2 regions of the Streptomyces sp. NBC_01525 genome follow, and region 2 is predicted to be linked to the other one. Evidence: predicted binding sites of a transcription regulator. Region 2 holds the regulator's gene; the other holds the start of a gene.
The links. Region 2 encodes HspR, which represses chaperone genes until heat shock. Its sites were predicted from a motif close to TTGAGNNNNNNNNNCTCAA; they were not measured.
Positions count from the first base shown of each region.

Region 1 (5,244 bases), 1.6 Mb from region 2:
GCGGACCGGCGTCGCCGCGTCGGTCAGCGCCAGCTCCAGCACCGTGCGCACATCGGTGACCGGCCGCACGTCGAGGGTCTGGAGGATCTCCTCGGGGACCTCGTCCAGATCCGGTTCGTTGCGCTGCGGGATGATCACCGTGGTGATGCCCGCACGGTGCGCGGCGAGCAGCTTCTGCTTGATCCCGCCGACCGGCAGCACCCGCCCGGTCAGCGACACCTCACCGGTCATCGCCACATCCGGCCGCACCTGACGGCCGGAGAGCAGCGAGGCCAGCGCGGTCGTCATCGTCACGCCCGCGCTCGGCCCGTCCTTCGGGACGGCTCCGGCCGGTACGTGCAGATGGACGCCGCGCTCCTTGAGGTCGCCGACCGGAAGTTCCAGCTCCGCGCCGCGCGAGCGCAGGAACGACAGCGCGATGTGCGCCGATTCCTTCATCACGTCGCCGAGCTGGCCGGTGAGCGTCAGCCCCGAGGCACCGGTCTCCGGGTCGGCGAGCGACGCCTCGACGTACAGCACATCGCCACCGGCGCCGGTGACCGCGAGTCCGGTGACCACCCCGGGCACGGCGGTCCGCCGCACGGCCGGATCCTGCGCCGCCTCCGGGGTGTGGTGCGGCCGTCCAATCAGCGGGCGCAGCTCCTCGGTGCCGACGGTGAACGGCAGCTCCCGCTCGCCCAGTTCGTGCCGGGCGGCCACCTTGCGCAGCAGCCGGGCCACCGCGCGCTCCAGGTTCCGTACGCCCGCCTCGCGGGTGTACTCCCCGGCCAGGCTGCGCAGCGCGTCGTCGGTAAGGGTGACCTCGCCGGGCGCGAGTCCGGCCAGCTCCAGCTGGCGCGGGAGCAGATGGTCGCGGGCGATGACGATCTTCTCGTCCTCGGTGTAGCCGTCCAGCCGCACCAGCTCCATCCGGTCCAGCAGCGGCCCGGGGATGGCTTCGAGGACGTTGGCGGTGGCGAGGAACACCACGTCGCTGAGGTCGAGTTCGACCTCCAGGTAGTGGTCGCGGAAGGTGTGGTTCTGCGCCGGGTCCAGGACCTCCAGGAGGGCGGCCGCGGGGTCGCCGCGGTAGTCGGAGCCGACCTTGTCGATCTCGTCGAGCAGCACCACCGGGTTCATCGAACCGGCTTCCTTGATCGCCCGGACGATGCGGCCGGGCAGCGCGCCGACGTACGTCCGCCGGTGGCCGCGGATCTCCGCCTCGTCGCGTACGCCGCCGAGCGCCACCCGGACGAAGGAGCGGCCCATGGCCCGGGCGACGGACTCGCCGAGCGAGGTCTTGCCGACACCGGGCGGCCCGACCAGCGCCAGCACGGCGCCCCCGGCGCGGCGCCCGCCGCCGGTGGTGGCCTCGGCATCGGCGGCGTCGGCCCGTTCGGCGCGCCGCTTGCGGACCGCCAGGTACTCGGTGATCCGCTCCTTGACGTCCTCCAGACCGGCGTGGTCGGCGTCGAGCACGGCGCGCGCCCCGGTGATGTCGTAGGCGTCCTCGGTCCGTTCGTTCCACGGCAGTTCGAGGATGGTGTCGAGCCAGTTGCGGATCCAGGGGCCCTCGGGGCTCTGGTCACCGGCGCGCTCCAGCTTGTCGACCTCCTTGAGGGCGGCCTTGCGGACGTCCTCGGGGAGCGCGGCGGCCTCGACGCGGGCGCGGTGGTCGCCGCTCTCGTCGTCGGCGTCGCCGTTCAGCTCGGACAGCTCCTTGCGGACCGCCTCCAGCTGCCGCCGCAGCAGGAATTCGCGCTGCTGCTTGTCGACGCCCTCCTGGACGTCCTTGGCGATGGACTCGGCGACGTCCTGCTCGGCCAGATGGTCGCGGAGCGTCTCGGTGGCGAACTTCAGCCGGGCGACCGGGTCGGTGGTCTCCAGCAGCCGGACCTTCTGCTCGGTGGTGAGGAACGGCGAGTACCCGGCGTTGTCGGCGAGGGCGGAGACGTCCTCGATCTGCTGGACGCGGTCGACGACCTGCCAGGCGCCGCGCCTGCGCAGCCAGCTGGTGGCCAGCGCCTTGTACTCGGTGACCAGCTCGGTCACGGCGCCGGGAAGGGTGCGGCCGCCCTCGCCGTCGGCGGTGCCCGGCACCGTCTCCTCGACGGTGCTGCCCGCCACCCAGAGTGCGGCGCCCGGGCCGGTGGTCCCGGAGCCGATGCGTACCCGGCGCAGCCCGCGGATCAGCGCGCCCGGGTCACCGTCGGACAACCGGCCGACCTGCTCGATCCGACCGAGCGTGCCGATCGCGGCGTAGGTGCCGTCGACCCGGGGCACAAGCAGCACCTCCGGTTTGTTGCCCTGGACAGCGGCGGACTGCGCGGCCTCCACAGCGGCCCGTACGTCCGCGTCCGACAGGTCCAGCGGCACGACCATCCCGGGCAGGACCACCTCGTCATCGAGGGGCAGCACCGGCAGAGTGAGCGTGTGGGACGACGAAGCCATGATCTCCCCTTCGGCAGGCAAGTTGAGCTGTTCCCACTCAATGCCGGGGAGCGGGGAGATGTTCCCCGGTCCGTGTTCGCCGTGAGCGATCAGCGGATCGCCGTCCGGCGCGACGCCCCCGTGTCCGGTCCCCCCGCCACCGCGCCCACCGGGCACCACGACACGCCCGCCGCCGCGGAAAACCGCTTGCCCTCCCTCGTACCGTCGAACCGTGACGGACATCGACGGCTTGCTCGCGGCCTACGACGAGCGGATGCGGGACGTCCCGCCGGACCTGCCCCGGGGCGTCACCGCGGAGCGGGACGGGCCGCTGACGCGGCTGACCGGGCAGTTCCGCGGCTTCGTCAGCGGCCCGCCGGACCTGGGCGTACGCGGCGCCGCACTGGACGCGCTGATCGCCCGGCAGTGCGCGGTGTTCGCCGCCCGGGGCGAGGCCGTGGAGTGGAAGACCCGCGACCACGACCTGCCGGAAGAGCTCCCCGAGCGGCTGCGGGCCGCCGGGTTCGTGCCCGAGGAGCGGGAGACGGTGCTCATCGGCCGCGCCCGGGAGATGGCCGGGGAGCCCGTACTCGCCGAGGGCGTCACACTGCGCCGGGTCACCGACGACGCCGATATGCGGCGCATCGCGGCCATGGAGACGGCGGTCTGGGGCGACGACCACGGCTGGCTGGCCCACGATCTGACCGCCCGGGTGGCCGCCGCCCCCGACCGTATCGCCGTCCTGGTGGCGGAGGCCGGGGGCGAGGTGGTCTCGGCGGGCTGGCTGGTGCTGCGGCCCGGCACCGGTTTCGCGAGCCTGTGGGGCGGCTCGACGCTGCCCGCCTGGCGCGGCCACGGCGTCTACCGCGCGCTGGTCGCCGCCCGCGCCACACTCGCCGTGGCCCACGGCGCGGACCTCCTCCAGGTCGACGCCTCCGGCGCCAGCGCCCCGATCCTGCGCCGCCTCGGCTTCCATGCGGTGACCACGACGACGCCTTACGTGTGGACGCCGGGGGCGGGTGAGGGCAGCGAACCGGGCGCGGGCGGGCCGTGACCGGGGCGACCCGGGGCGGACGCGGGGCGCGGCGGCCGGGCCGCCACCGCCCGCCGCCCGCCCGACAGCCAGCTCAGCGCCGCCGCACCCCCGCCACCGGCACCGCACACCCCGGCACCGCACGCCCCGCCGCCCGCCGCAGCGCCGGATGCCCCAGATCCCCGTGGAGCCGCACCGGACGCGGGCCGGACCGCCCCCGGCGCAGCAGCGGCCAGGCGGCCGCACCGAGGGCGAGGGAGAGGAGGTGGCCGCAGGAGCTGAGCGGGTCGGCGAAGGTCAGCAGGTCCGCCGCGGCGTAGCAGGCGGCGCCGCCGAGCAGCGGCCACCGCAGCCGCCCCGGCAGCAGCCCGGCCAGCGCTCCGGCGCAGGTCATCACGCCGTAGCTGATGCCGTAGTCGAGGCGGTGCGCCGCGCCGGGCGGCAGCGCCCCGGTGGCGACGGCGGCGCCCACCGGCAGCTCCGTGGCGAGGGTGGCCAGCACATGGCCGCCGAGGAAGACCGCGACGGTGCGCACGGCGCCGACCCGCCGCTCCAGCGTGGCCAGCACCACGACGAAGGCGAACGCGAACCCGGAGAGCAGCCCGCCGTCGATCCACAGCGCGCTCGCCACCAGCACCCGCAGCGGCGTCGCCGCCAGATGCGCCGCGTCGGTGCTGGAGCCCCGCAGCAGCTCGGCCACCCGCACCGGGTCCGCGTACGCCGCGAAGAGCGAGGTCCCCACCAGCAGCAACGCGTACCAGAAGGTGAACGGCGTCGCCCGGGGCCCGGGCAGCAACCGCCACGGCCACCGGCCCGACCGCCCCGCTCCGCTCACCGCGCCGCCCCTCCCCGTCGGTTCCGGCCCTCCGTACGCCCGCCCTGCTCAACGCCCGGCGACGCCCGCCCGTTCACCACGCGACCGCCCGCTCCACGTGAGCTACGTCACGGCACACAACCCGGGGCGGGCCCGCCGCGTTGCCCGAACCATCGGTTGGACCGGCGTCCGCGCGGTTGGCCAGGATGGCCCGTATGACTCCCGTTCCCCCCGACCCGAATGTCCCGACCTCGGCCGGTCCTGCGGAGGGCCCGGTCACACTGGACCGCCGCGAGGGTCCGTACGGCGAGGTGGTGCTGCGCCGGCGCGGCGGCGCGGACGGCTCCGGTGGCGCGCCGGTCCACGAGATCATCGCCAACGGCTGCTTCCTGATGGACACCTCCGACGGCCGCTCCGAGCGGCTGCTGATCGATGCGGCGCTGGCCGGTCTGCCGCCGGAGCGGGAGCGTCCGGCCGTGCTGATCGGCGGCCTCGGCGTGGGGTTTTCGCTGGTCAGAGCGGTGGAGGAGGAGCGCTGGGGGCGGATCGCGGTGGTCGAGCGGGAGGCCGCGGTGATCGACTGGCACCGCACCGGCCCGCTGTCCGGGCTGACCGGCCGGGCGCTCGCCGACCCCCGCACCGCGATCGTGCACGCCGATCTGGTGGCCCATCTGCGCGACGACGCGGCCCCTGGCTCGTACGACGCACTGTGTCTGGACATCGACAACGGGCCGGACTGGACCGTCACCGACGGCAATGACGGGCTCTACTCCCCCGCCGGGCTCGCGGCCTGCCGGGCGGCGCTGACGGCGGGTGGGGTGCTGGCCGTCTGGTCGGCCCAGCCGTCGCCCGCCTTCGACCAGGCCCTCCGGAATGCCGGTTTCCAGCGCGTTCGCACGGAAGAGGTACCTGTCGCCCGAGGTGTCCCCGACGTCGTTCACCTCGCGCACAAGGGCGCGTAGCCGACAGTCACACCGTGCGCTTACGC
Region 1 covers NZ_CP109397.1:4,785,785-4,791,028, reverse strand. Annotated here, with positions in the region: gene lon (endopeptidase La) at 1-2,430, opposite strand, end outside; gene OG422_RS21565 (GNAT family N-acetyltransferase) at 2,642-3,463, shown strand; gene OG422_RS21560 (rhomboid-like protein) at 3,537-4,277, opposite strand; gene OG422_RS21555 (spermidine synthase) at 4,472-5,218, shown strand.
Region 1: the regulator HspR is predicted to act here: its motif matches at 2,453-2,471, upstream of lon (endopeptidase La).

Region 2 (5,244 bases):
ATGGGCGCCACCCTCCAGGCCGGTGTCCTCAAGGGCGAGGTCAAGGACGTTCTGCTCCTCGACGTCACCCCGCTGTCCCTCGGTATCGAGACCAAGGGCGGCATCATGACCAAGCTCATCGAGCGGAACACCACGATTCCGACGAAGCGCTCCGAGATCTTCACGACGGCCGAGGACAACCAGCCGTCCGTGCAGATCCAGGTCTACCAGGGCGAGCGCGAGATCGCGGCGTACAACAAGAAGCTCGGGATGTTCGAGCTGACGGGTCTGCCGCCGGCCCCGCGCGGTGTCCCGCAGATCGAGGTCTCCTTCGACATCGACGCCAACGGCATCATGCACGTGACCGCCAAGGACCTGGGCACGGGCAAGGAGCAGAAGATGACCGTCACCGGCGGCTCCTCGCTGCCGAAGGACGAGGTCGACCGCATGCGTGAGGAGGCCGAGCGCTACGCGGACGAGGACCACAAGCGCCGCGAGGCCGCCGAGACCCGTAACCAGGGCGAGCAGCTCGTCTACCAGACGGAGAAGTTCCTCAAGGACAACGAGGAGAAGGTCCCCGCCGAGGTGAAGACCGAGGTTGAGGCCGCCGTCGGTGAGCTGAAGGAGAAGCTCAAGGGCGAGTCCGCCGAGGGCGACAACACGGCCGAGATCCGTACCGCCACCGAGAAGGTCGCCGCCGTCTCGCAGAAGCTGGGCCAGGCCATGTACGCCGACGCCCAGGCCGCGGGCGCCGACGCCGGTGCCGCGGGTGCCGGTGCGGGCCAGGCCAAGGCCGAGGACGACGTCGTGGACGCCGAGATCGTCGACGACGAGAAGCCCAAGAAGGACGGTGCGGCGTGACGGAGGAGACCCCGGGCTTCGAGGAGAAGCCCGACGTCTCCGGCGCCGAGTCCGCAGGCAACGCTGACGACGCGGCGCGAGCCGAGTCCGCCGACAAGGCGGGCTCGGCCCCGGCCGGGGACGACAAGCAGGGCGCGCAGGACGTCGCGCTCACCGCGCAGCTGGACCAGGCCCGTTCGGCGCTCACCGAGCGCACCGCGGACCTCCAGCGGCTTCAGGCGGAGTACCAGAACTACCGGCGCCGGGTCGAGCGGGACCGCGTCGCGGTCAAGGAGATCGCCGCGGCGAACCTCCTGTCCGAGCTGCTTCCGGTCCTCGACGACGTGGGCCGCGCCCGCGATCACGGCGAGCTGGTCGGCGGCTTCAAGTCGGTGGCCGAATCGCTGGAGACCGTGGTCGCCAAGCTGGGCCTCCAGCAGTTCGGCAAGGAGGGCGAGCCCTTCGACCCGACGATCCACGAAGCCCTGATGCACTCGTACGCACCGGACGTCACGGAGACCACGTGCGTGGCCGTCCTGCAGCCCGGGTATCGCATCGGTGAGCGAACGATCCGCCCCGCGCGGGTCGCCGTCGCCGAGCCGCAGCCGGGCGCCCAGGGCGGCAAGTCCGCATCCGAGGACGGTGCCAAGGCTTCGGACGAGGAAAACGGTGGCCCGGACGAGGGCTGACGTGCGGACGGCAGAGAAGAAGACGCGGAAGGAGGGACGTCGGGGATGAGCACGAAGGACTTCGTCGAGAAGGACTACTACAAGGTCCTCGGCGTCCCGAAGGACGCCACCGACGCCGAGATCAAGAAGGCGTACCGCAAGCTCGCCCGGGAGAACCACCCGGACGCCAACACCGGTGACTCCGGCGCCGAGGCGCGCTTCAAGGAGATCTCCGAGGCGAACGACATCCTCGGCGACCCCAAGCGCCGCAAGGAGTACGACGAGGCGCGGGCGCTGTTCGGCAACGGCGGCTTCCGCCCCGGCCCCGGCGGGGGCGGCGGCAGCTTCAACTTCGACCTCGGTGACCTCTTCGGGGGCACGCAGGGGCAGCAGGGGAGCGGCGGCGGCTTCGGCGGGGGCCTCGGGGACGTCTTCGGCGGCCTGTTCAACCGCGGCGGCGCGACGGGTACCCGTACCCAGCCGCGGCGGGGGCACGACATCGAGTCCGAGGTGACGCTCAGCTTCACCGAGGCGGTGGACGGGGCCACGGTCCCGCTGCGGATGTCCAGCAAGGAGCCGTGCAAGGCGTGCTCGGGCACCGGCGACACGAACGGCACCCCGCGGGTCTGCCCGACCTGCGTGGGCACCGGCCAGGTCAGCCGGGGCGCGGGCGGCGGCTTCTCGCTCACCGATCCGTGCGCCGACTGCAAGGGCCGCGGCCTGATCGCGGAGAACCCCTGCGAGGTCTGCAAGGGCAGCGGCCGGGCGACCAGCGCCCGGACGATGCAGGTCCGCATCCCGGCGGGCGTCTCCGACGGGCAGCGCATCCGGCTGCGCGGCAAGGGCACGCCCGGCGAGCACGGCGGTCCGGCGGGCGATCTCTACGTCGTGGTGCACGTCCAGCCGCACCCGGTCTTCGGCCGCAAGGGCGACAACCTCACCGTCACGGTGCCGGTCACCTTCCCGGAGGCGGCGCTCGGCGGCGAGGTGCGGGTGCCGACGCTGGGCGGCCCGCCGGTCACGCTCAAGATCGCGCCGGGAACGCCCAACGGCCGCACCATGCGGGCGCGGGGCAAGGGCTCGACGCGTAAGGACGGCACCCGGGGTGACCTGCTGGTCACCGTCGAGGTGATCGTTCCCAAGGGCCTCGGCGACAAGGCGAAGGAGTCGCTGGAGTCCTATCGCGAGGCGACCGCGGATCAGGATCCGCGAGCGGAGCTGTTCCAGGCCGCGAAGGGAGCATGAGATGGACAGCCGGGGCGGACATCGTCGGAACCCGTACGAACTGACCGAAGATTCTCCGGTGTACGTCATCTCCGTCGCGGCTCAGCTCTCCGGCCTGCATCCGCAGACCCTGCGTCAGTACGACCGGCTTGGCCTGGTCTCGCCCGACCGCACGGCCGGGCGGGGCCGCCGGTACTCCGCCCGGGACATCGAACTGCTCCGCACGGTGCAGCAGTTGTCCCAGGACGAGGGCATCAACCTCGCCGGTATCAAGCGCATCATCGAGCTGGAGAACCAGGTCACGGCCCTCCAGCAGCGGGTCGCCGAACTCCAGGGCGCCCTGGAGGGCGCGGCCAGCGCGATGCAGCAGCGGGAGGCCGCGGTGCACGCGTCCTACCGCCGCGATCTGGTGCCGTATCAGGATGTCCAGCAGACCAGCGCGCTGGTGGTGTGGCGCCCCAAGCGGGGCGAGTGACCGCCGGAGAGCGTCGGTAACAGCGGAGAGGGCCGGGGCGACCCGGCCCTTTCGCATGTCCGGGGCGGTGCGGTGCAAGGCGGGTGCGGGGACCGGCCTCGGCGCGTCCTCGTGGGGTGCGGTCGCCCGGCCTCCGGCGGCTCAATGCCCGCTGTACCCCGCCGTCGGCATCGACAGGCGGCGGTGGACGTCCGAGGTCAGTGCGCGGTCGTAGACCGGTTCGGCGAGGTCGGCGGTGGCCAGGCGGACCCCGGCGGCGGCGCAGCGCGCGGCGAACGCGTCGGCGTCGTCCACGGCGTGCTCCAGCGCCCGGCGGTGCGGCGCCACGAAGACATCGACCAGGCCGCGTTCCACCTCGCGCCAGAGCGTGGGGTGCCCGGCGGGCAGCCGGTGCAGGCTCAGCCGGCAGGTGAGGTCGTAGCCGCGGTCCGCCGCCCACCGCTCGCACATGGCGTGCTGACCGCGGTCGTCGACGAGGAAGGGCTCGTCGCCCAGCTCGGACAGCGGCATCAGACAGGCGAGGGCGGTGGCGCGGACCGGGTTCATCGTGCCCTCCGGGCGTGGTCGGTGTGCGGGCGACGATACCGGCGGACGGCGCCCGCGGTATCGGTGCGTTCACCCGCCGCGCACCCGTGCTCCGGGGGCTCAGGCCCGGCCGAGCGCCCGGGTCACGGCGATCTCGATCGCCACCCGCTCCGGGTTGGGCGTCGGCGTCCGGCCGTAGCGCGCGGCGTACCGGCGTTCGGCGTCCGCGACCGCCGCCGCGTCCGTCCGCACCCGGGCGATCCCCTCCAGCGTCGCCCAGCGCCGCCCCGCGACCTGGCAGACCGCGGCCCGCGCACCGTCCGCCCCGGCGGCCAGCACGTTCCGCGCCTTGGTGCTGCCGCCGCGCGTGATGATCCGCGCGATCCGCTGCTCCGCGTCGTACGTCACGCCGACCGGCACGACGTGCGGGGAGCCGTCGGCCCGCAGCGTGGTCAGCGTCGACATGACGTGCTCGTCCCAGAAGGCGAGGTAGGTGGGGCTGAGGGCGGCGAGATCGTGAGCCATGGGGGAAGCGTAACGACGGGGCGCCGGGCCGCCTGTTCCGCGTACGGCGAGGGGCCGGGCCCCGTACGGGCGGCCCGGCCCCTGGTGGCAGCCGGCTCAGAGGAAGTCGCCGGTCTCCAGCGTGAACGAGAACGGCGCGGGCAGCGGCAGCGGCTTGCCGAAGGCGACGGAGTGGGACTCGCGGTAGTCGTCCCCCTCGGGCTCGCTGAACAGCGTGACCATGGAGGTCTCGCGGTCGACGAGGAGGTAAAGGGGGAGGGCGCCGCGGGCGTAGCAGTGGCGTTCGGCGATGCGGTTTTTCGGCTTCGTGCCCGTCACCTCGGCGACCAGGGCGATGCCGTCCGGTGGCATCCAGGGTTCGGCGCCCCGGAAGCGGCGGAGGCGGCGCGGTGCAACCGTGGCGTCGGGGATGACGTGATTCCTGGTGCACCGCCCTCCGCTCGGCAGGACCAGGCCCTTGTTCCCTGATACGTCCATCTCGGTCGCCGAGGACCGGATGAGCTGCCGGACCAGCGTGCTCAGGTAGTCCTCGTGATCCCCGTCGGTCGGCGGTGACACAACAATCTCCCCCTCGATGAACTCGGCCCGGAACCCGTGGGGGTTGTCCATGCCGAGGAAGAAGTCCAGGAGGGTCTGCTGGTCGGTCGCCGTCGGCTCGTATGCCATAGCCGTCACGCTGCACCTCCATTGCGTTCCAGGCCAGTGTTGACCGTGGGCGGCGAGTGGCGTTGGCATATGCCCGCCGTTCACCCGCAGGTGTGGCGGCGTGCGCGCCCGCCGGAGCGGCCGCCCCGGTCACGCGGCAGGCTCGGCATCAAGGGCGACGGCGGCAGGCTCGGCACCGAGTTGCCGCGCCCCCGATCCGCCCCCGCCCTTTCCCCAATCTTGAGCCGACTCCACTCAACTCCCCCCTTGAGTGAAGTAGACTCAATTTACTGGACGTCGACCAGAGCATGTACGGAAGTGCCGTACGCGCCCGCCGTCGGGCGGACCGGCAGTACAGGACGA
Region 2 covers NZ_CP109397.1:3,205,211-3,210,454, reverse strand. Annotated here, with positions in the region: gene dnaK (molecular chaperone DnaK) at 1-840, shown strand, start outside; gene grpE (nucleotide exchange factor GrpE) at 837-1,508, shown strand; gene dnaJ (molecular chaperone DnaJ) at 1,554-2,732, shown strand; gene OG422_RS14245 (heat shock protein transcriptional repressor HspR) at 2,734-3,186, shown strand; gene OG422_RS14240 (hypothetical protein) at 3,328-3,732, opposite strand; gene OG422_RS14235 (TIGR03618 family F420-dependent PPOX class oxidoreductase) at 3,832-4,236, opposite strand; gene OG422_RS14230 (Uma2 family endonuclease) at 4,333-4,902, opposite strand.